3 regions of the Pseudoalteromonas sp. JC3 genome follow, and region 1 is predicted to be linked to each of the others. Evidence: predicted binding sites of a transcription regulator. Region 1 holds the regulator's gene; each other region holds the start of a gene.
The links. Region 1 encodes sigma-54, which starts transcription at its own class of promoters, with help from an activator protein. Its sites were predicted from a motif close to GTTGGCACGNNNNTNGNNT; they were not measured.
Positions count from the first base shown of each region.

Region 2: a site for sigma-54 is predicted at 2,165-2,183, ahead of QSH61_RS21505 (LiaF domain-containing protein). Genes of this name have one in related genera too.
Region 3: a site for sigma-54 is predicted at 2,118-2,136, ahead of flgJ (flagellar assembly peptidoglycan hydrolase FlgJ). Genes of this name have one in related genera too.

Region 1 is NZ_CP127855.1:412,124-419,004, forward strand. It holds gene pmbA (metalloprotease PmbA) at 1-868, shown strand, start outside; gene mgtE (magnesium transporter) at 936-2,294, opposite strand; gene QSH61_RS01720 (HPr family phosphocarrier protein) at 2,644-2,913, opposite strand; gene rapZ (RNase adapter RapZ) at 2,914-3,780, opposite strand; gene ptsN (PTS IIA-like nitrogen regulatory protein PtsN) at 3,773-4,231, opposite strand; gene hpf (ribosome hibernation promoting factor) at 4,233-4,520, opposite strand; gene QSH61_RS01740 (RNA polymerase factor sigma-54) at 4,550-6,049, opposite strand; gene lptB (LPS export ABC transporter ATP-binding protein) at 6,096-6,821, opposite strand; gene lptA (lipopolysaccharide transport periplasmic protein LptA) at 6,821-6,881, opposite strand, start outside.
Region 2 is NZ_CP127856.1:633,925-640,805, reverse strand. It holds gene QSH61_RS21515 (sensor histidine kinase) at 1-940, shown strand, start outside; yybP-ykoY riboswitch at 1,034-1,204, shown strand; gene QSH61_RS21510 (manganese efflux pump MntP) at 1,212-1,775, shown strand; gene QSH61_RS21505 (LiaF domain-containing protein) at 2,219-2,896, shown strand; gene QSH61_RS21500 (M3 family metallopeptidase) at 2,959-5,124, opposite strand; gene QSH61_RS21495 (DJ-1/PfpI family protein) at 5,363-5,938, shown strand; gene QSH61_RS21490 (ATP-binding protein) at 5,985-6,881, opposite strand, start outside.
Region 3 is NZ_CP127855.1:1,584,375-1,591,255, forward strand. It holds gene flgG (flagellar basal-body rod protein FlgG) at 1-249, shown strand, start outside; gene flgH (flagellar basal body L-ring protein FlgH) at 266-949, shown strand; gene QSH61_RS06460 (flagellar basal body P-ring protein FlgI) at 969-2,069, shown strand; gene flgJ (flagellar assembly peptidoglycan hydrolase FlgJ) at 2,178-3,152, shown strand; gene flgK (flagellar hook-associated protein FlgK) at 3,154-5,169, shown strand; gene flgL (flagellar hook-associated protein FlgL) at 5,172-6,407, shown strand; gene QSH61_RS06480 (flagellin N-terminal helical domain-containing protein) at 6,721-6,881, shown strand, end outside.

The sequences.
Region 1 (6,881 bases):
CTTATCGAGCCACCAAGGGATCCGTGTATATGGCAATAGTCATGGCTTAATTGCAGGGTTCCCACGTACCAGACACAGCCTGAGCACCATGGTGATTGGTAAAGAGGGTGAGCAAATGCAACGGGACTCTGCATATGCGTTATCTCGCGTGCACACGGAGCTAAAATCCCCTGAAGAAGTCGGTTTAGAGGCGGCACAATCAACGCTTGCAAAATTAGGCAGTCGTAAGGTGTCAACGCGCAAAGTGCCTGTTATTTTTCGAGCGGATATTGCTAACAGCTTATTTGGGCACTTAGTGTCAGGTATTGGTGGCGGCGCGCTATATCGTAAGTCTAGCTTCTTGTTGGATTCTTTAGACACACAAATTTTTAATCGCTGCGTTAACATTGAAGAGAAGCCACATTTATTAAGAGGGCTTGCTTCGAGTCCTTTCGATAGCGAAGGTGTAAAAACCATCGACCGTGAAATTATCACAGATGGCGTGCTCAATACTTACTTATTGGCAAGCTATGCTGCACGTAGAATGAATATGCAAGCGACAGGTCACGCAGGTGGGATCCATAACTGGTTAGTAAAACCAACACACGACGATTTAACCAGCCTACTTGCGTCGATGGGCACTGGTTTGTTAGTCACTGAACTTATGGGGCAAGGTGTTAATACGGTAACTGGTGATTACTCTAGGGGAGCTGCTGGTTTTTGGGTCGAAAATGGAGAACTTCAATATCCTGTAAGTGAAATTACTATCGCTGGTAATTTAAAAGATATGTTTATGGGGATTGAAGGCGTTGGCGCTGATATTGAATGCCGAGGCGCAGTACAAACCGGCTCTATACTACTCAATAATATGCAAATAGCGGGCGAATAACTCCCTCTCTCAGCTCAAGAAATGCTGGTTTTAACCAGCATTTCCCGCCGTTTCGACACTGTTACTGCTACACTAATAACCAAGTTGCGGTGCCAAGGAATGCAAAGATCCCTACGATATCAGTAACGGTTGTTAGTACCACACTACCAGCTAGCGCTGGATCGATATTCATTTTCTTTAACATAATTGGAATACTGGCACCCGCGATACCCGCTGCGACTAAGTTCATAAACATTGCGAAGGCAATTACAGCACCGAGTGTAAAATCCCACTGCCATATAGCAATAACTCCAGCGATCAAGACAGACCACAGCACGCCGTTTAAGGCGCCGATCGCCAGCTCTTTACCCATTAAAAACTTTTGGTTAGTTTGGTTAATATGACCAAGGGCAATACCACGTATAACTAGGGTTAGCGTTTGGCTACCGGCAACGCCACCCATACTTGGTACTATGCCATTTAACACCGCGAGAATAGGTAAAATATCCAGGGTACCTTCGAAGAAGCTTGCGACAAACGCTGCCATCAAGGCGGTTAAAAGGTTAATCCCAAGCCAAATAGAGCGGCGCTGGCTACTTTTTAGAACTGGCGCAAAGGTGTCTTCTTCATCTTCAAGACCTGCCATACTTAACAAACTGTGCTCGGCATCTTCACGGATGACGTCAACAACGTCATCAATGGTGACACGACCAAGTAAATGGGCGTTATCGTCAACGACGGGAGCTGAGATCCAGTTATGACGCTCAAAAAGCTGCGCCACTTCAGACTCATCCATGGAGATAGGGATCGTTTCCTTATCTTCATCCATCAAATCTCGAACCATACTGTCAGGAGACTTAGTTAATAAGGTATTGACTGGTAAGGCACCCAAGAAACAGTTGTCTTTATCGACAACATATAGCTCATCTGTGCCGTCTGGCAATTCGCCTTTAAGGCGTAGATATCTAAATACAACTTCTAAGGTAACATCGGGTCGAATAGTGACCGTGTCGGTGCTCATTAGCGCACCGGCAGAGTGTTCCTTGTAGGACAAAGCTTGTGTCGCACGTTCTCTATCTTGGCTATCCATCGCACCGATAACGTCTTGGTAGACGGTATCAGGCAGGCTTCTTAGGACATCACCAAGGTCATCGTCGTCCATGTCTTCTGTAGCGGCGGCAATTAGCTCCGGCTCCATCTGGGCGATGATCCCAAGTCTTACGTCCTCTGACAGTTCCTCTAAGACATCCCCTTGGATATCTGGGTCAACAAGCTGCCACAGCATAGAGCGAACTTTATGAGGGGATGATTCTAAAAGCAGTGCAGTGTCACAAGGTGCTGTTTCTGCGAGCATACGCCTAACTTGAACAAACTGACCACTGTTTAAGGCGTTAGTTACCTTTTGGAGTTGTTCCAGTGTGTAGTCTTGTTCAAATACTTCAGGCATAGGCATCCTTTTTGATATTAATGGTGGCTAACGTGACTAAGTTAACCCTATTCATTTATTTTATCGCAGAAATCAATTTCTTAATTTGAATTTTATTCGTGTTGTTTCTGCTGGTGGGTTGCTATCGTTAATACACGTTAAAGGTGTACGCAACGATAAAGTAGGATTTTCCGGCAACTAGCTTTATTGCACGAAAGAAACCTAAATTGGTATTACAGTGTAACTCAGTTTATTAGGAACTACCAAGGTTTACGCTTAATTATGAGAGACTTATTAGACCACTTTGGTTACGGAGGAGGGGGAGATTAGCAGGGAGTAAATGAATCAGGCCTTATTGTTTTACTGACGATTACTCGGATTCATTAAACTTATTTTCTATCAGTCCGCCAATGGCGTCTAGTGCATACTGAGCATCAGGACCTTCACAAACCACTCGGACTTCTTTCCCTTGGCTGCTTTCAAGTAACAACAGCGCTAGTACGCTGTCAGCAGCAGCACTTTTGTCTCCTTGATATAAGGTCACGTCGGCATCAAATTGGGTTGCTAATTGCGCAAGAACCGTCGCTGCTCGAGCGTGCAGGCCGAGTTTGTTTTGGATTAAAAACGTATCTTCTAACATTTAACCCTCTTGCTCTCGGTGACGAATTTTGACGTTGGGATGGGTTTTAGCAAAACGTTCACCAATGGTTTGCGCTAAGTATACCGAGCGATGTTGCCCACCTGTACATCCTATTGCGATCGTTAGATAACTGCGATTGTTACGCTCTAAGTGTGGTAACCAAGTTTGTACGAAGGTTTGGATCTGCCAAGTAAACTTTTGCACGATGCTGTGACTCGACAAATAGTCTTTAACTGGCTGATCTAAGCCAGTTAGCGGCTTAAGCTCAGGCTCCCAATGTGGGTTGGGTAAAAAGCGCGCATCAAAAACGTAATCCGCTTGTTTTGGGATGCCGTGTTTAAAGCCGAAAGATTCAAAGGTAATAATGAGTTGTTTGTCTTTTTTACCTAAGATTTTTTCGCGGATATCTTCTGCAAGTTGATGAACGCTCAGGCCTGTAGTATCAATGAGAAAATCGGCGCGAGTGATCAGCACGTCTAACAATTCCCGTTCTTTCTTTATCGCAACATCTAATGGAAGATTATGCAGTGAAAGAGGGTGCAAACGTCGTGTTTCTGAGAAGCGCTTTATCAGGGTTTGATCGTCACTGTCTAAATAAAACAGGGTAGGTTTGGCAAAGCCTGGTAAGTATTCAAGAATGTCATTAAACTCGTCCTGTTCTTTAGGTAAGTTTCTAACATCAATACTGACTGCAATTTTATTATAATTGTCCGAAACACTGCGGACTAAAGACGGCAGCAAATTGACTGGAATGTTATCCACACAATAGTAGCCTAAGTCTTCCAATACTCGAAGCGCTACAGATTTACCAGAGCCTGAGCGGCCACTGATAATGATAAGCTCGAGTCCTTTTTCTTCATCACTCATCAAGTTCACCTTGGATCACTGCATATAACTCATCATCACTTTTTGCTTGCCTAAGCATTTTGCAAAAAGACTTGTCTTTGAGTGTATCAGCAATCGCCGCTAAGGTCTTCAGGTGTTGTTGATTATCACCTTCAGGTACGATGAACGCGACAAAAATATCGACAGGCTGCTTATCTATGGCTTCAAACTGGATCCCTTGCTCGCTGACAAGCACCATTGCAAGGATTTTATCCAAACCTTCAAGTCGACCATGGGGAATGGCAATGCCTTTACCGATCCCTGTGCTGCCTAATTTCTCTCGCGCCATTAAGGCGTCCAAGATAGCATGCTGACTGGTATTTGGAATTTGGCTATGAGCCAGTTCGCTGATGTATTCTAAAATACGTTTTTTGCTATTAAAAAGGACCGCAGCTTTACTGCAGTCCTTGTTCACTAATTCACTTAATTTCATCTTAGTGTCGAGTGAGCTTCTCTTTGTGTTTAATAACTTGACGATCTAGCTTGTCGATAAGGCCATCAATTGCGGCATACATATCTTGATGCTCTGTTGATGCAAATAGCTCGCCGCCGTTTACGTGTAATGTTGCTTCTGCTTTTTGTACTAGTTTCTCGACATCAAGGATCACATGCACATTATTGATATGATCAAAGTGCCTTTCTAGCTTCGCAAACTTGTTGGTGACATAGTCTCTTAATGAGTCAGTAATTTCTACATGGCGACCAGTTAGATTTAGTTGCATAAGCATTTTTCCTTCTTGGGTTTTACGTCTTATATCAAGCTTTTACGCTGATTTGACGGTGGAATGGCTAGGGATTCACGATATTTTGCAATCGTACGTCTCGCTACCTTAATTCCTTGCTCAGCTAAGATATCTGCAATTTTGCTGTCACTCAATGGCTTCGCGGTATTCTCTGCAGCTATCAGCTTTTTGATAAGTGCTCTAATTGCTGTAGAAGAGCACTCACCTCCATTTTCCGTACTTACATGGCTAGAGAAGAAATACTTCAGCTCAAATATTCCCCGAGGTGTATGCATGTATTTTTGTGTTGTCACACGGGAAATTGTGGACTCATGCATCTCAACCATTTCAGCAACATCATTTAGCACCATAGGGCGCATTGCTTCGGGGCCATGTTCAAAGAATGCCTGTTGTTGTTGCACAATGCAATTGGTAACTTTTAATAAAGTATCATTTCGGCTTTCTAAGCTTTTAATAAACCACTTTGCTTCTTGTAAATGTGAGCGAATAAACTGACTATCCGTACTGGATTTCGCCGTTCTAGACATCGCAGCGTAATGGTCATTTACTCTTATTTTAGGCATAGCATCAGGATTTAGCTCTACGACCCAACGACCTTTTACTTTTTTCACCGATACGTCAGGGATCACATATTCAGGCTCTTCATGAATAATGCTTGCCGCAGGCTTTGGGTTAAGGCTATGTATTAACGTCATGACCTCTTTGAGATCGGCTTCTTTAAGGCGCGTTTTCTTAGCCAAAGTTCGATAGTCACGGCTGGCAAGCAAGTCGATATGCTCTGTCAGGATCATTTTTGTTTCGGCAATCCATGGGGTATCTGGGGCGAATTGGTTGAGCTGAATGCATAAGCATTCTTGTAAACTACGCGCTGCGATACCGACAGGGTCAAAAAGCTGAATGCGTTTGAGTACGGCTTCGACTTCATCTAGCTCAATAGGCTCTTCGCTATTCTCGTCATTAATGCTTTCTAAAATGTCTTCGCAAGACAGTGTTAGAATGCCTGACAGGTCGACCGCTTCAATAATCGCAATCGCAATAGCTCTATCTGTTGGACTAAATGGTGTCAGTTCGAGTTGCCACATGAGATAATCGTGGAGAGATTCAGAGGTTTCCCCTTGATAAACATTATCGTCATCGGGAAGTGGACCTGAGCTTGCAGCAGGCGCTGCACTCATATACTCGTCCCAAGTGACATCCATGGCAAGGTCATCGCTCACAGTGTCTTTGCTCATGGCGGTATCTGAGTCTATCTCATAGTCACTAACCTGCGTTTCATCGGCTGAATCTTGATTGTCGTCAGCACGGCTCTTTTCTTGGCTGTGTTGGTCAGCGTTTTCGCCGTCAGTATTATCACCTTCTTCCACTTCCAACAATGGATTGCTGTCTAATGCTTCTTGTATTTCTTGTTGCAGATCCAATGTACTAAGCTGCAGCAAGCGAATGGCTTGTTGCAGTTGCGGAGTCATTGTAAGTTGCTGCCCCATGCGCAGCTGTAATGATTGCCTCATGTATCTCTAACAATCCTTTTTAACAGTTATTAATACTACGTCTTAACTATAGCTTGAATTGTTCGCCTAGGTAGACATCTCTTACGGTTTGATCTGCCAAAACATGTTCTGGCGTGCCTGCAGCGATTAACTCACCATGTGAAACGATGTAGGCCTTTTCACATACGTCCAGTGTTTCTCTAACGTTATGATCGGTGATAAGCACACCGATACCACGGTTTTTTAGGTGCTCTATGATTGTCTTTATATCTAACACCGAAATAGGATCAACACCAGCAAAAGGTTCATCTAACAGGATAAACTTAGGGTTTGCGGCTAAAGCGCGAGCAATTTCGACTCGTCTTCTTTCGCCTCCCGACAATGCCATGCCCTGTGAGTCGCGAATGTGTTGAATATTAAACTCATCCAGTAACTCGTTTAGTTCAGCTTCTCTTTCAACTTTAGATAAGTCTTTTCGAGTTTCTAAAATCGCCATCAAATTTTGATAGACCGTGAGTTTTCTAAAGATTGAAGACTCTTGCGGTAGATAGCCAATACCAAGTCGTGCACGGCTGTGCATCGGTAACAAAGTGATATCTTCGTCATCAATCTGAATATAGCCTTTGTCGCTTGGTACTAACCCTACAATCATGTAGAACGTAGTGGTTTTACCTGCACCATTTGGTCCTAATAAGCCTACAATACTGCCAGCCTGAACACTTAAACCAACATTTTTGACGACCTGACGACCTTTATAACTCTTTGCTAGACCAGTTGCTTTGAGCTCGCTCATTAATTGTTACCTTCTTCCTGCGCTTTTTTCTCTTTAGCGTCTTTTTTGTCATCAACAGGA
Region 2 (6,881 bases), on a different replicon from region 1:
AGCAGGTCTGATCCTTATCAAAAATGGCCACACCATTTTGATTTGTAATAACAGCGCAAAGCAATTGTTGGATATTCGCGGCGCAGAGTCTGGACACTCATTACTTGCAGCACACCCAGAGCTTGAACAAGCCAAAGTAGGTAGCCACATCGCCAAAGACTTACTATTTAAATATTTTACGTTTTCCAATCAAGGTAATCAGTACCAACTTTGGCTTTTCACCGCGATTTCAGAGCAGCTAGAGAGTACCCAAATTGAGTCTTGGCAAAAGCTGATCCGCGTGCTTATCCATGAAATAGGAAACTCCGTCGCACCGATTTATTCACTCTCAAATACGCTAGTTAATATCACCAATAATCAGTTAGCTGAAGCGGTGACAGACCAAGAACTCGTTGAAGACTACCTACAAAGCCTGCAAGCGATTGGTATTAGAAGCCAGTCTTTACTTGGCTTTATTGATAACTACAGAAAGCTCACGCATATTCCTGAACTTGACCTCCAACCGCTTGCGGTACAGACTTTATTTGACGACATTACACCACTGATAAAAAGCGACTTTAGTGACGCCAATATCACTCTACACTTTGACGTGACGCCCGCTGCGCTGAGCATTAATGTTGATAGAAAGATGATAGAGCAAGTGCTGCTCAATCTACTAAATAACGCCAAAGATGCCATGAAACATAACAACCATGAAAAAATAGTGACTGTATCAGCAACGATTAATCGCTACGGCAAATGTGAAATCAACGTTGCTGATAACGGGGAAGGAATAGAGCCCAGCGCACTTGATAAAATATTCGTACCATTTTTTACCACAAAACCTCATGGCTCAGGAATTGGACTTGCACTCAGCCAACAAATTATCCATCGCCACAAAGGGCGGATCAGCGCAACCTCTGAAGTAGGACAAGGGAGCTGCTTTAGTGTATTGCTATAAGATAAATAACTAAAAATGGAGCCAACTCATTCACCATATGGTGTAGAGCTAGCTATAAACTTAGATTTCTATTTAGAACAATTCTTGATATTATCGCAACTCGTTGGGGAGTAGCCTGCTTCCAATGCTCGGAAGAGTTCGTATCAACATAATTGGCCAAAATGCCATGGTGCGGACACCTCTCGGTTGGCGAGACCATCGATATATCCATGCCTGTGGTCGGGCGTGTGGATATGTCGTGGACTCAAATCGCCCGACCGGAGCAATGTAAATGAATTTCGTCACCCTGCTACTGTTAGCATACGCCATGTCTACCGATGCGTTTGCCGCGGCAATCGGTAAAGGCGCCAGCCTAAAATCACCTCGGCTTACCGAAGCCATAAAAATCGGCCTCATTTTTGGTGTTATTGAAGCCTGTACGCCGCTGATTGGCTGGTTAATAGGACAATCTGCAGCTGGCTATGTCGAGGCTTGGGATCACTGGATTGCCTTTATCTTACTGTTAGGACTTGGCGCTCATATGATTTATGAGAGCCTTAAGGGTAATGACGATGCGCCAGCACAGCACGCAAAGCAACCTTGGTTAAAAACCATTATCACAGCGTTTGGTACCAGTATTGATGCAATGGCTGTCGGTGTCAGTCTCGCATTTGTTGATGTGAATATATGGCTCGCCGCTTCGCTCATTGGCCTTGCCACCACCATGATGGTAACAATTGGTGTGATGATTGGGCATTCGGCTGGAAAGTTCCTTGGTAGTCGAGCTGAAACCTTTGGTGGGGTGATCTTAATCTGTGTGGGAACTTGGTTGCTATATAGCCATCTTTCGATTTAATCGCAAAAAGAGCGGTATATTTACCGCTCACTTGCTTATCCCTTTACGTTAGGGCTACTTGGCTTTTAAGCCTTTTTAATCGCTTTTTTCAGCTTTTTGATTTTTGCTTCATGCTTTTCAATCTTTGCTTTACGCGCTTTCAGCTCTTTTTTAAGCGCTTTGACATCGCTTTTCTTCGCCATAACTAATCTCCTTTGGTTGTTTTGCGAACACCTACTACCATAGCAAAGTGACTGACAATATCAAACTACACCTGCGCTACTGCGTTGCCTGCCATCTAATAGTGGTAATTTTGACCAAATACTATTTTGTACAACTAAATATTAGTAAATAAATAGAGTAAGTTGATATTAAAAAACACTAACCACTTGTTTTATAAATGATTTAATGTTGGCTTGGTTGTTGCTTCTATAAGCATAAATCAAGAGAACGGAACCAACCATATGTCTGTACCATTAAAAGATAGGCCTCTCGAATCCGTTAGGGAAGAGGTGATTGACCAGTTAATTCTAAATTACAGCCACGGTGAGCTTTCGGCTGATGCATTCGAGAGACGATTGGATAAAGCATACGACCTGAACGAACAAGAACAAATTGCAGCACTTAGTGCTGATTTACCGCTAAAGTCGGATGCAAGATATCACAGCGAAAAAGCCGCTCGTTTGGGTCCAAAATTTACCTCAAGCGTAGATGGTGCTGAGGCGATAAGCATTACCTCTATACTTAGTTCCAACCATCGCAGTGGCGAGTGGGTCGTACCTAAAGAGATCCACCTAAAAAACTACCTTGGCAGCTTGGAACTAGATTTTAGCAACGCAATTTTTAGTCACCCTGAAGTACATATTTATATAGATTGCATTTTAGGCAGTGACGAAATCTTTGTACCAGACACAGTCGATGTCGTCACCGATATTCGTAATATTATGGGTTCAGTAGAAAACACAAGAAATACGCTTGCATCTGCAGGGCAGGTGAAACAGCGTCCACAAATTTATATTCACGGCAGAATGATTTTGGGTAGCATTGAAGTTAGTGTAAAGCGCTCGATGAAAGCGCAAATAAAGCAATTTGCCGACGGCCTTAAATCCCTATTTGGTGACGGCACGAAATCCAAAAGCTAAAGCTTTATAAAAAACCCCTTGGTTCAGGGGTTTTTTATTATCCGAATAGCAGAGTAAACTTTTTACTTCTCTACAGGAAAGCCTCTATCACGCATAAGCGCTTCAACTTCAGCGTCACGGCCTCTAAACTTGCGATACGCTTCTGCTGGATCCATTGAGTTGCGAACTGAGAATAGGTAATCCACTAAACGCTGTGCAACGTCTTTGTCGTAGAAGCCACCTGGCGCTTCTGCAAACGCTTCTGCTGCATCAGAAGTTAATACCTCAGCCCACAGGTAACCGTAGTAACCCGCTGAATAACCTTCACCTGAGAATACGTGACCAAAGTGAGTTGTACGATGACGCATCACGACCTCGTCCGGCATGCCTAGCGCACCTAACTGAGACTTTTCGAATGCAACAGGGTCGCCAATCTTGTCTGGATCTGTGGTATGGAAAAGCATATCCATAATAGCCGATCCAAGGTATTCAGTCGTCGCGAAACCTTGGTTAAAGGTTGCTGACTTCTTGATTTTCTCGATTAGGGCTTTAGGCATAGGTTTGCCTGTTTTATAGTGAACTAAGTAACGATTGATCACTTCGTCCGTTGCCAACCAACGCTCCAATAACTGAGATTGGAACTCAGTGTAGTCGCGCACACCAGAGTTTGAACTTGGGTACTTCACGTTTGATGAAAGCGCATGCAGCGCGTGACCAAACTCATGGAAATAGGTTTCTGCATCTGACCAAGAAATTAAGGTCGCTTCACCTTCAGGTGCTTTCACAAAGTTGGAGTTGTTTGAGCTAAGCACATTTGTTTTACCATCAAATGTTGTATGGCTACGATATGATATGGCCCACGCACCAGAGCGTTTACCTTTACGTGCGAACGGGTCTAAATACCAAAGGCCAATATTATCACCGGTGGTTTTGTCTGTTACTTCCCATACACGAACATCAGGATGGAATACAGGCACCGAGCCCTTTGGCACTTCGGTGAATTCAAAGTTAAACAGACGGCCTGCTACATAGAACATCGCTTCACGCAAATTATCTAGCTGTAAATAGGCTTTAACTTCGTTTGAATCCAATTGATACTTAGCTTGGCGAACCTTCTCGGCGTAGAAACGGTAATCCCATGGTTTGATGGTGATATCAGCGCCTTCTTTGTCGGCGATCGCTTGCATGTCAGCAACTTCTTCTTTCACGCGCGCAATTGCAGCAGGCCATACTTTTTTCATCAGCGCCATCGCGTTTTCAGGCTTTTTCGCCATGCGGTCTTCAAGACGCCACTGCGCGTAATTATCGTAGCCGAGTAAGTTAACGCGTTCATGTCTAAGCTTTAGGATGTCAGAGATAATCGCTTTATTGTCGTACTCGCCACCGTTGTTGCCACGGTTATAGTAGTTGTTCCATACTTTCTCGCGTAACTCACGCTCTGTTGAGTAGGTTAAAAATGGATCCATTGATGAACGAGAGTTGGTGATCGCGTACATGTCCGCCTTACCGCGCGCTTTTGCAGCAGCCGCTGCCGACGCAACAAACGACTCAGGCAAACCTGACAACTGGTCTTTAGTGAGATAGACTACATAGTTTTCTTCATCTGCAAGGACGTTGTTTGCAAATTTAGTATGTAGCTTTGATAGCTCAAGATTAATGTCCGCGTAACGCTTAGCGTCTTCACCTTTTAGCGTCGCTCCATTGCGGGCAAAGCCGTTATAACGCATCCAAGTAATACGCTGCTCTTCTGCCGTTAGCTTTTTATATTCAGCGCCTTCGTATACCGCTTTTACCCGTTCAAAAAGCGCTTGGTTTTGGGTGATTTTAGAGCTGAACTCTGAAAACTTAGGCACAACTCGCGATTGGATTTCTCTAAACTCTGGGCTTGAAATATTTGCACTCCAAAGGCCGTAGTAGGTAAAAACGCGATCTAAAGGAGCACCCGCTCTTTCTAGTGCAACAATGGTGTTCTCAAAAGTTGGCTTAGCTGGATTATTGGCTATTGCTTCAATTTCTTTCAAATTATCAGCCATACCAATTTCAAGTGCAGCTTCTAAATCTTCAAGCTTCATTTTGTCAAAATGAGGAACGCCTTGATAAGGACCTGAAAACTCCTGTAAAAGCACGTTATCATATTGCTTACTTTGCAGTGATTTTACTGGTTCTTGGCTTTGCTCTGCTGTGCCCGCACAACCCGCAAGGGCTAAACATACAGCTGCACTTAATAATGTGATGGAAGGTTTGAACATATTGTTTCATCGCTTGTTGTTATCGTGGGATAGATATTACGGATCGTCTCTAAAAGTGCAATCGCTTTGCGGGAGAAACAAGGTTCTCTGCGATAGAGCAAAAATGCTAGTACTCATAGTAGCTTAAAGACACTAAAACTATAGTGAGTGGAGTTTTTTCATGGGTTGTTACAATTTACCTTGAAAATTTAACTAAAATCAGCCAAGTTAGTAAAAAACTGATCTGTAGGGAAAAATAATGGAAGTTGGTATTTTCATCTATGACGGTGCGGAGTGTTTAGATTTTTGTGGCCCATTTGAGGTATTCAATACCGCAAAGCGATTTGTCGAAACCCCAATTAACGTCAGCCTTGTCGCACCAAGTCATGTTCCTGTTACCTCGCGTGGCGGCATGAGTGTAAACCCCCATTACAGTATTTACTCGCATCCAAAGTTTGATTTGCTCATCGTAGTCGGCGGACTGCATCACCAAATTTGCGGAGATCACAACGTACTTAATTGGCTTGCAGAAACAGCGAATCATACCTCTCAGTGCGCATCTGTTTGTACAGGTGTGTTTTTATATGCAGAAGCAGGCCTTATTGATGGCAAGCGAGTCACCACCCACTGGCAGGATATCGACGATTTAAGAGAGCAATATCCCTCTTTGGAAGTCGTTGAGGACGTAAGATTTATGATGGATCAGAATTTTACTAGCTCAGCGGGTATTTCGGCAGGTATCGATATGAGTTTAGAACTGGTGAAAAAGCGCTTTGGGCAATCGGTAGCAAGAAAAACCGCAACCCAAATGGATTATGACTGGCCTAGAAGTTAATAATGGTGAGTAAACCCACCATTATTAAACGAAGGCCTCGCTCACTCTAGCCATTGTTGATATCTGCGAACTCTAACTCACTCACGCGCTTTTTCGCAAATACGACGACTTTATCGTATTCACTTTGCGCCTGTTCCAAGTGTGATTTACACTGCCCTGCTTGGTGCTCACGCGCATAAGTCTCTATTTTATCGAGCAGATCAAAGAGTGTTTCCGCAGCTAAATCACCAGCTTGACCTTTAAGTGCATGGCTGTACCTTGCCGAAGCGTCGCAATTACTATTTTTGATACTCAATCTAAGCTGTTGCATTTGATTTTCAGAGTCGTTCAAGAATAAGGTGTACACCTTTTTAAGTAATTCTTCATCTCCAGAGAGGCGCTCGAGCACGTCAGCTTCGTTTATCGGCATGCCCGTTTGCTCTTCTGCCACGCTTTCAAACGGGTGAATAAGCACAGAGTCATCATCCTTAGCATGCACACCTAGCGCATCTAGCACGTCAAATAACTGTTCGACGACCACAGGTTTAGTCACAAACTCATTCATTCCTGCATTGAGACAACGCTCTTTTTCACCCGCAAGGGCGCTGGCAGTCATCGCAATAATGATCGCATCTTTATACTTATCACCACCTTGACCTTGACGGATCGCTCTTGTGGCCTGATAACCATCCATTCCTGGCATATTACAGTCCATAAAGATTGCATCAAAATCAACCTCTTGATGCTCAAATAACAGTAGTTTATTCACAGCATCTTGACCATCAACGGCAAAACTCACCTTAGCACCTTGTCCTTCCAAAATACCTTTTGCCACAATCCGGTTGATTTGATTATCGTCTACCACCAAGAAGTGACAGCCCGCGACCAAGTTACCACTTAACGCGACTGTCTCACCTGACTTCTTCAAGCTAGGCTGTAATCGAATTGCTTTATTTAAGTCAAA
Region 3 (6,881 bases), 1.2 Mb from region 1:
AATCCATCAGGTCTTGAACCGATTGGACAAAACTTGTACACAGAAACTGCGGTAAGTGGTGCACCAGTACAAGGTAATCCAAGCGTTGAAGGGCTAGGTAAGATTGTGCAAGGCGCACTTGAAACGTCAAACGTTAATGTGACCGAAGAGCTTGTAAATCTAATTGAGACACAACGCGTGTATGAGATGAACTCAAAAGTGATTTCAACGGTAGATCAGATGCTGAGCTACATTAATCAACAGCTGTAATTGGGTAGGGGGTATTATGCGTGCATTATATTTAGCCATCGTAACGGTCGCTGCATTATCTGGATGTAGTACAACACAAAATAAAAATGTGGTGCGTGACGATCCGTATTATGCGCCTATCTATCCCGAGGATAATCAAGCCCAAATGGTGGCAACAGGGTCATTATTTAATACGCAGTTTTCCAATGATCTTTATGCTGACAAAAAAGCGTTAAGAGTCGGCGATATTATTACCATCGTACTCAGAGAAACGACTCAGGCGACCAAAGCTGCAAATTCTGAGCTGGATAAATCCAGTGATTCGAGCTTAGACCCTGTGATTGGTCTTGGTGGCAATGCCATTAATATCGGAAAAGAAGCAATACAGTTTGGTGCTAAATCCAGTTCTTCTTTCTCTGGTGATTCGAAGTCTAATCAGTCAAATAGCTTATTCGGGAATATATCGGTCAATGTAACCCGAGTATTGCCTAACGGTAATTTAGTGATCCGCGGTGAAAAGTGGTTAACCCTCAATACTGGTGAGGAATTTATTCGCTTAGAAGGGTTGGTAAGACCTCAGGATGTGACCGCAGATAACACTGTTGAGTCTAATCGAGTGGCAAATGCCAGAATTCAATATTCAGGTAAAGGTGACCAACAAGAAGTGCAAAGTGCAGGTTGGTTAACGAGTTTCTTTATGAGCGCGCTGATGCCGTTTTAAGGTGCTGAAAATGAACAATATGCTTAAGAATATTTTGCTTATCGGTGCGGCCATTACGTTGGTTGGTTTTTCTTCTTTGGCTTCTGCTGAGCGAGTTAAAGACGTCAGTATGGTTGAAGGTGTTCGTTCAAACCAACTGGTTGGCTACGGCCTAGTTGTAGGCTTGCCTGGTACCGGTGAGCAAACCAGATTTACCGAGCAAAGCTTTAAAGCGATGTTGAATAGCTTTGGGATCACGATGCCCGCAAGCTTAAAGCCAAAAATTAAAAATGTTGCGGCTGTTGCGGTTCACGCAGATCTGCCACCTTTTGTTAAGCCCGGCCAAACCATTGACGTTACCGTTTCATCTATTGGTAGTGCTGGTAGTTTACGAGGCGGTACTTTACTTCAGACCTTTCTAAAAGGGGTTGATGGTAACGTATATGCAATTGCGCAAGGTAGCTTGATTGTCGGTGGTTTGGGCGCTGATGGTGCCGACGGGAGTCGAGTTGTGATCAACACCCCGACAGTAGGGCGTGTGGCAAATGGCGCGACAGTGGAGCGAGCAGTACCAAGTCCGTTTACTCAGGGTGATTACATTACCTTTAACTTGAATAGACCGGATTTTACTACCGCAAAGCGCTTGGCCGACACTATCAATGGTCTTGTTGGACCAAACAGTGCTAAACCTATGGATGCAGCTTCAGTTCGAGTAATTGCACCAAGAGATCCGTCTCAGCGCGTTGCGTATTTATCTACGCTAGAGAATCTTGAATTCAAACCAGCGGATACCGCTGCGAAGATCATCGTTAACTCGCGCACTGGCACTATCGTTATCGGCAAAAATGTCAAGTTGCAGCCTGCGGCAATTACTCATGGCGGCCTTACCGTAACAATTGCTGAGCAGCAAAATGTGTCACAACCTAATGCGCTGGCGAATGGCGAAACAACAGTGACGCAGCAAAGCATTATCGACGTAAATCAGGATGACTCTCGAGCGTTTGTGTTTGACCCAGGCGTGAGTCTTGATGACTTGGTTAGGGCAATTAACCAGGTTGGCGCAGCACCTGGCGATTTAATGGCGATCCTTGAAGCGCTAAAAGAAGCAGGCGCGATAAATGGTCAATTAGTCGTCATTTGATGTTCCATTATTAATCAACTAGTTAGCCCCGCAATTGTGGGGCTTTTTTTTGGCTCGGATTTTGCATTTCTATTTGTATAGTTATTAACGTCAAACAGTGCTGAGTGTATGAACACCGACCAATTGAAAAATCAAAGCTTTTTTGACCTAGGAAACCTTGATTCGATCCGTAAAGAGGCGCTGAAAGGTGCTGGCGATCAAGGTGCCTCAGATCAGGCATTGAAGAAGGCGGCACAACAGTTTGAGTCTATCTTTACGCAAATGTTGTTACAAAGCATGCGTAAAGCGAATGAGGCGCTAGAGGATAAAGACAGTCCATTTAACTCTAGTGGTGTCAAATTTTTTGAAGAAATGCATGATCAGCAACTTTCGATGCACTTATCTGAGCAAGGCAGCTTAGGACTGGCAGATCTGATTGTGCAGCAGTTGTCTCCTAACTCTGAAAAGTATAAGCCTGCCTCAGTAATGAGAGCTGACGGCGATATTTCCTTTAAAAAGCAGGCGACAGCGAGTGAGAGTGTGAATAAACCCGAACCGCAGGTTGTCAATGTAAAGGCAGATGCCTCAAGCGATGAACAAACAGGCTTTGGTTCTCCTGAGGAATTCGTCGACAGAATTTGGGAATACGCTCAAACAGCGGCGAAAAAGTTGGGCTTGAACCCTGCGGTAATGGTTGCACAAGCTGCACTGGAAACCGGTTGGGGTAAACACATCATCAGCAAAAAGGATGGTAGTAGCAGTTTTAATCTATTCAATATTAAAGCGGATAGCCGCTGGAGTGGTGAAAGCGCCAGAAAATCGACACTTGAATTTGAGCAAGGGTTACCGGTGCAAAAGCAAGCCGATTTCCGTGCTTATAAGTCGCTTGAACAAAGCTTTGATGATTATGTCAGTTTCCTAAAAGGTAATCCGAGATACGAGCAAGCCTTAAATAAGGCTGGTGATAGTCACGCCTATTTAAGTGAACTTCAAAATGCAGGCTATGCGACCGATCCGAATTATGCCAACAAAATTAAGTCAGTTTTAAAGCGTATTGATGTATCCGATTTCTTATCCGGTGCGCTAACAAAGGGAGTCAGATGAGATGTCATTTGATCTATTAAATATTGGTGCAGCAGGGGTTAGGGCTAACTCCGAGTTACTACAAACCACCAGTAAAAACATTGCTAACCTAAATACCAAAGGGTATATCCGTGAACGGACTGAGCACGGAACGATGATAGGTGGCATGGTTGGTCGTGGTGAAACGGTGCGTTTGATCAACCAATTTGCGCAGCAGCAATTAAATCGTGATATTTCTAATCAATCTTACTATGAGCAGTTTGTCACTGAGGCAAGCCGCGTTGATACGTTGTTTGCACAAGACTCAAACAGTCTGAGCAAGAGCATCAACTCGATGTTTAATAATTTACAAAGCGCGATTAACTTGCCTTCATCGACAACTAACCGCTCTTTATTTATGACGGGCGCTCAAGGCCTAGTCGATCAAATGGATAGATTGTCAGGTATTGTTGTTGATCAAAACAGTATCGTGAACGAGCAATTGGATATTTTCTCAGAAGAAGCCAATAACCTTGTGCAAAAAATCAGTGAATTGAATAAGCAAGTGGCGAGTAAGTCAGCGCTCAATCTTAACAATGTCGATCACAGCGTGCTTAATGAGCGAGATCAAGCAATTAAAGAGCTTGCTGAGCTCGTAGATATAGAAACACTCGACGGTGAAAATGGCGAGAAGCTCGTATTTTTAGGCACTGGGGATGCGCTTGTGATGCAAGGTGGTGCCTTCAATTTATTCGCGATGAAAGGCAATCCAGATCCTAATCATAAAGAACTAATCCTAGACATTAAAGATAAAAATGTTGTGCAACTCGAGTTAGATAGCGGCAGCTTGAAAGGCAAAATCGGCGGGTTACTGGCATTTAGAGATGAAGTGTTGATCCCGGCACAAAACCAACTAGGTCAAATTGGCCTCGCATTGGCAGATGCTTTTAATCAGCAAAATAGATTGGGAATGGACTTAGATGGCAATATAGGTGGAGATATATTTAAAATACCCACCGTGGGTGGCTTTGCTTACAGCGAAAATACAGGCACCGCAGCGCTTACGGCAACACTTGAGCCAGGGCGCGGCAATGAGTTGCCAGCTACCGATTTTCAAGTTACTTATACCAGTGCAACAACCGTTGAAATAACAGCTGTAGATGCCAAAGGCAATCCTATCGGTACGCCGACGACTGGTAATATTGCTGGTGGAGTCATCACGGGAACGGGAGATTATTTTGGCTTACAGATGAACGTAACTGGTAGTGGTGCAACAGGCGATAGATTTCTTGTGAAATTAAACCAACAGGCTGCAACTGGGTTGGAGCTTGCAACTCAAAGACCAGAAGCTCTCGCATTAGCGTCGCCAATTCGTACTGAAAAATCAGCAGACAATAATGGTACGGCGACCATTTCAGCAGGAGTCGTCACTGATACCGATCCCGCGACCAGTGCATTTGCTGCGGGGACGCCGCCAACGTTGAATGATGGTCCTTATACTTTGACTAAAACAGCCAATGCTAACGAATATACGTTGACCAGTAATTCAGGTACAACGCATACCTTTACGGCTCCAGCGGATGGTAAAGATATTCTGTCTGGAGTGGGAGGAGCAGCACCTGCGCCTTTTGATAACCTTGGCTTCACTTTCGATATTGAGGGTACACCGAATACTGGTGATAGTTTTGAGATCAGCTTTAACACCGGTGGCTTTGATGATAACCGTAATGGTGCAGCGCTCGATGGTCTGAAATCATCGGATTTAGTTAGACAAAATGTAGAGCCTACAGGTAGTACCGAAAGCCATAAAACCTTTAATGAAGCATATGCCGATATTGTCACTGGTGTAGGGGTTATCACTAATCAAGCGAAAACCAATGGCGCGGCATTTGAAGCGCTGGCTAATCAGTCAAGTGCATGGTTTGAGTCTCTATCGGGTGTAAACCTAGATGAAGAGGCGGCCAATTTGTTACGTTTTCAACAGTCTTACTCGGCTTCAGCGCAAGTCATTTCGGCAGCGAGAACTGTGTTCGATACCTTATTAAGTGCAGCGAGGTAATTATGCGTTTATCTCAAAATCAAATTTTTAATTCTAATCTTAATTCTATTTTGCGTAATCAGCAGGACGTGAATAAAGCAACACAGCAGCTGAACACGCAAAAGCGGGTACTGAGTGCCTCCGATGATGCTTCAGCGACTGCTAGAGCCATGCTTTTTGACGACCGGATCCAAGCAAACGATCAGTTTACCAAGAACCTGACTATGTTGTCTTCGAGATTAGATACTCAAGAATCAGTGCTTGAAAATATTAAAACGGCCATTGATAGCGCTTATGCGAAGTCAATACAGGCAGGTAACGGTGGGTTATCTGACGTTGACCGTGAAGCGATTGCTGATGAGCTAGAGTCCATCCAAGATACTATTTTGGATTTAATGAACTCAAAAAGTGAGGATGGTAAGTTTATATTTTCCGGCTACCAAGATAATACGCAAACTTATAGTTTCGATTCAGCCACTGGAAAGTACGTATATAACGGTGACCAAGGACAGCATAAAATAAAAGTTTCTGAAGGGGTTGAAATACGCTCAAGTGATAACGGTTTTGATGTATTTGAAAGTGCAGAGAAGCGACTGAATATTACGTCAAATACAGGTGTGGTTTCTGGTGGAATTACTTCTGCATCGGTTTATGTAGATGAGCAAGCTGTGTTTGATAAGTTTCATAAAGCGAATTACAACGCCGATCCAAGTGCGCCTGCAGGTGCAAACACCTTTGACTTAGTAGTGACAGCGGGTACGCCAAATACTTATCAGCTTGAGCAGGGAGGTACAGTTATTTCAACCGGTACTGCAGAAAGCGGAACTATTAAAGTCGCTGGTATGGAGTTTGACTTCGCTGGTGCTGCACCAGGCCAAATAAGCTTTGATTTAGAAAAGCCCCAGAAGGAAAACATTCTAAATACATTAGAATCTATGATTACGTCATTGAGAGACCCCAGTATTACAGGTGACGATTACAAACAGGTACTTGCAGATGGGTTGACCGGGTTAGAAAACGCTAAGATTAAAGTGTCACAAGGTCAAGCTGGGCTCGGTGGTAGGCTAAATGCGGCAAAGCTGGTTAAAGATTCAAATTCAGATTTAGATATCGATAACAAAGCAAACAAGGCTTCTCTTTTAGAGGTTGATTTCTACTCCGCTATCTCAGAGCTGACTAAGCATGAAACGGCGCTTCAAGCTTCACAAGCAACATTTGGTCGGTTAACTAATCTTACACTACTAGACTATATTCGCTAAAAAGTGGCCTTTACTGGCCACTTTCTCAACAGCCACTCAAAACTTTGATTTTTTATTTAACTATCTAAAAATAAAACACTTTAAGAACTTCCTGATATAAACTCTTAATATGTCAAATTTTTGTAGTATCTATCTCCAAGCCAAGAAAAACGCATAATAATCATCAATATAATTTTTTTTAAAAAAAATACTAAAGGAAATTCTTTGCCGACCGATAACTTAATTAACCAAGCCGGAGAGTGAAAAACATTCAAAGGTTGGAAAAAATCTAAGTTTGAGAGTGAAAGACTCGATTTAAAGTGGGAGAACCATCATGGCACTTTATGTAAATACTAACGTAAGTTCATTGAACGCACAAAGACAATTAATGAATTCTGGTAACTCACTAGATACATCATTCAAGCGTCTATCTTCAGGCCTTCGTATCAACAGCGCTGCTGATGACGCTGCAGGCCTTCAAATTTCTGACCGTTT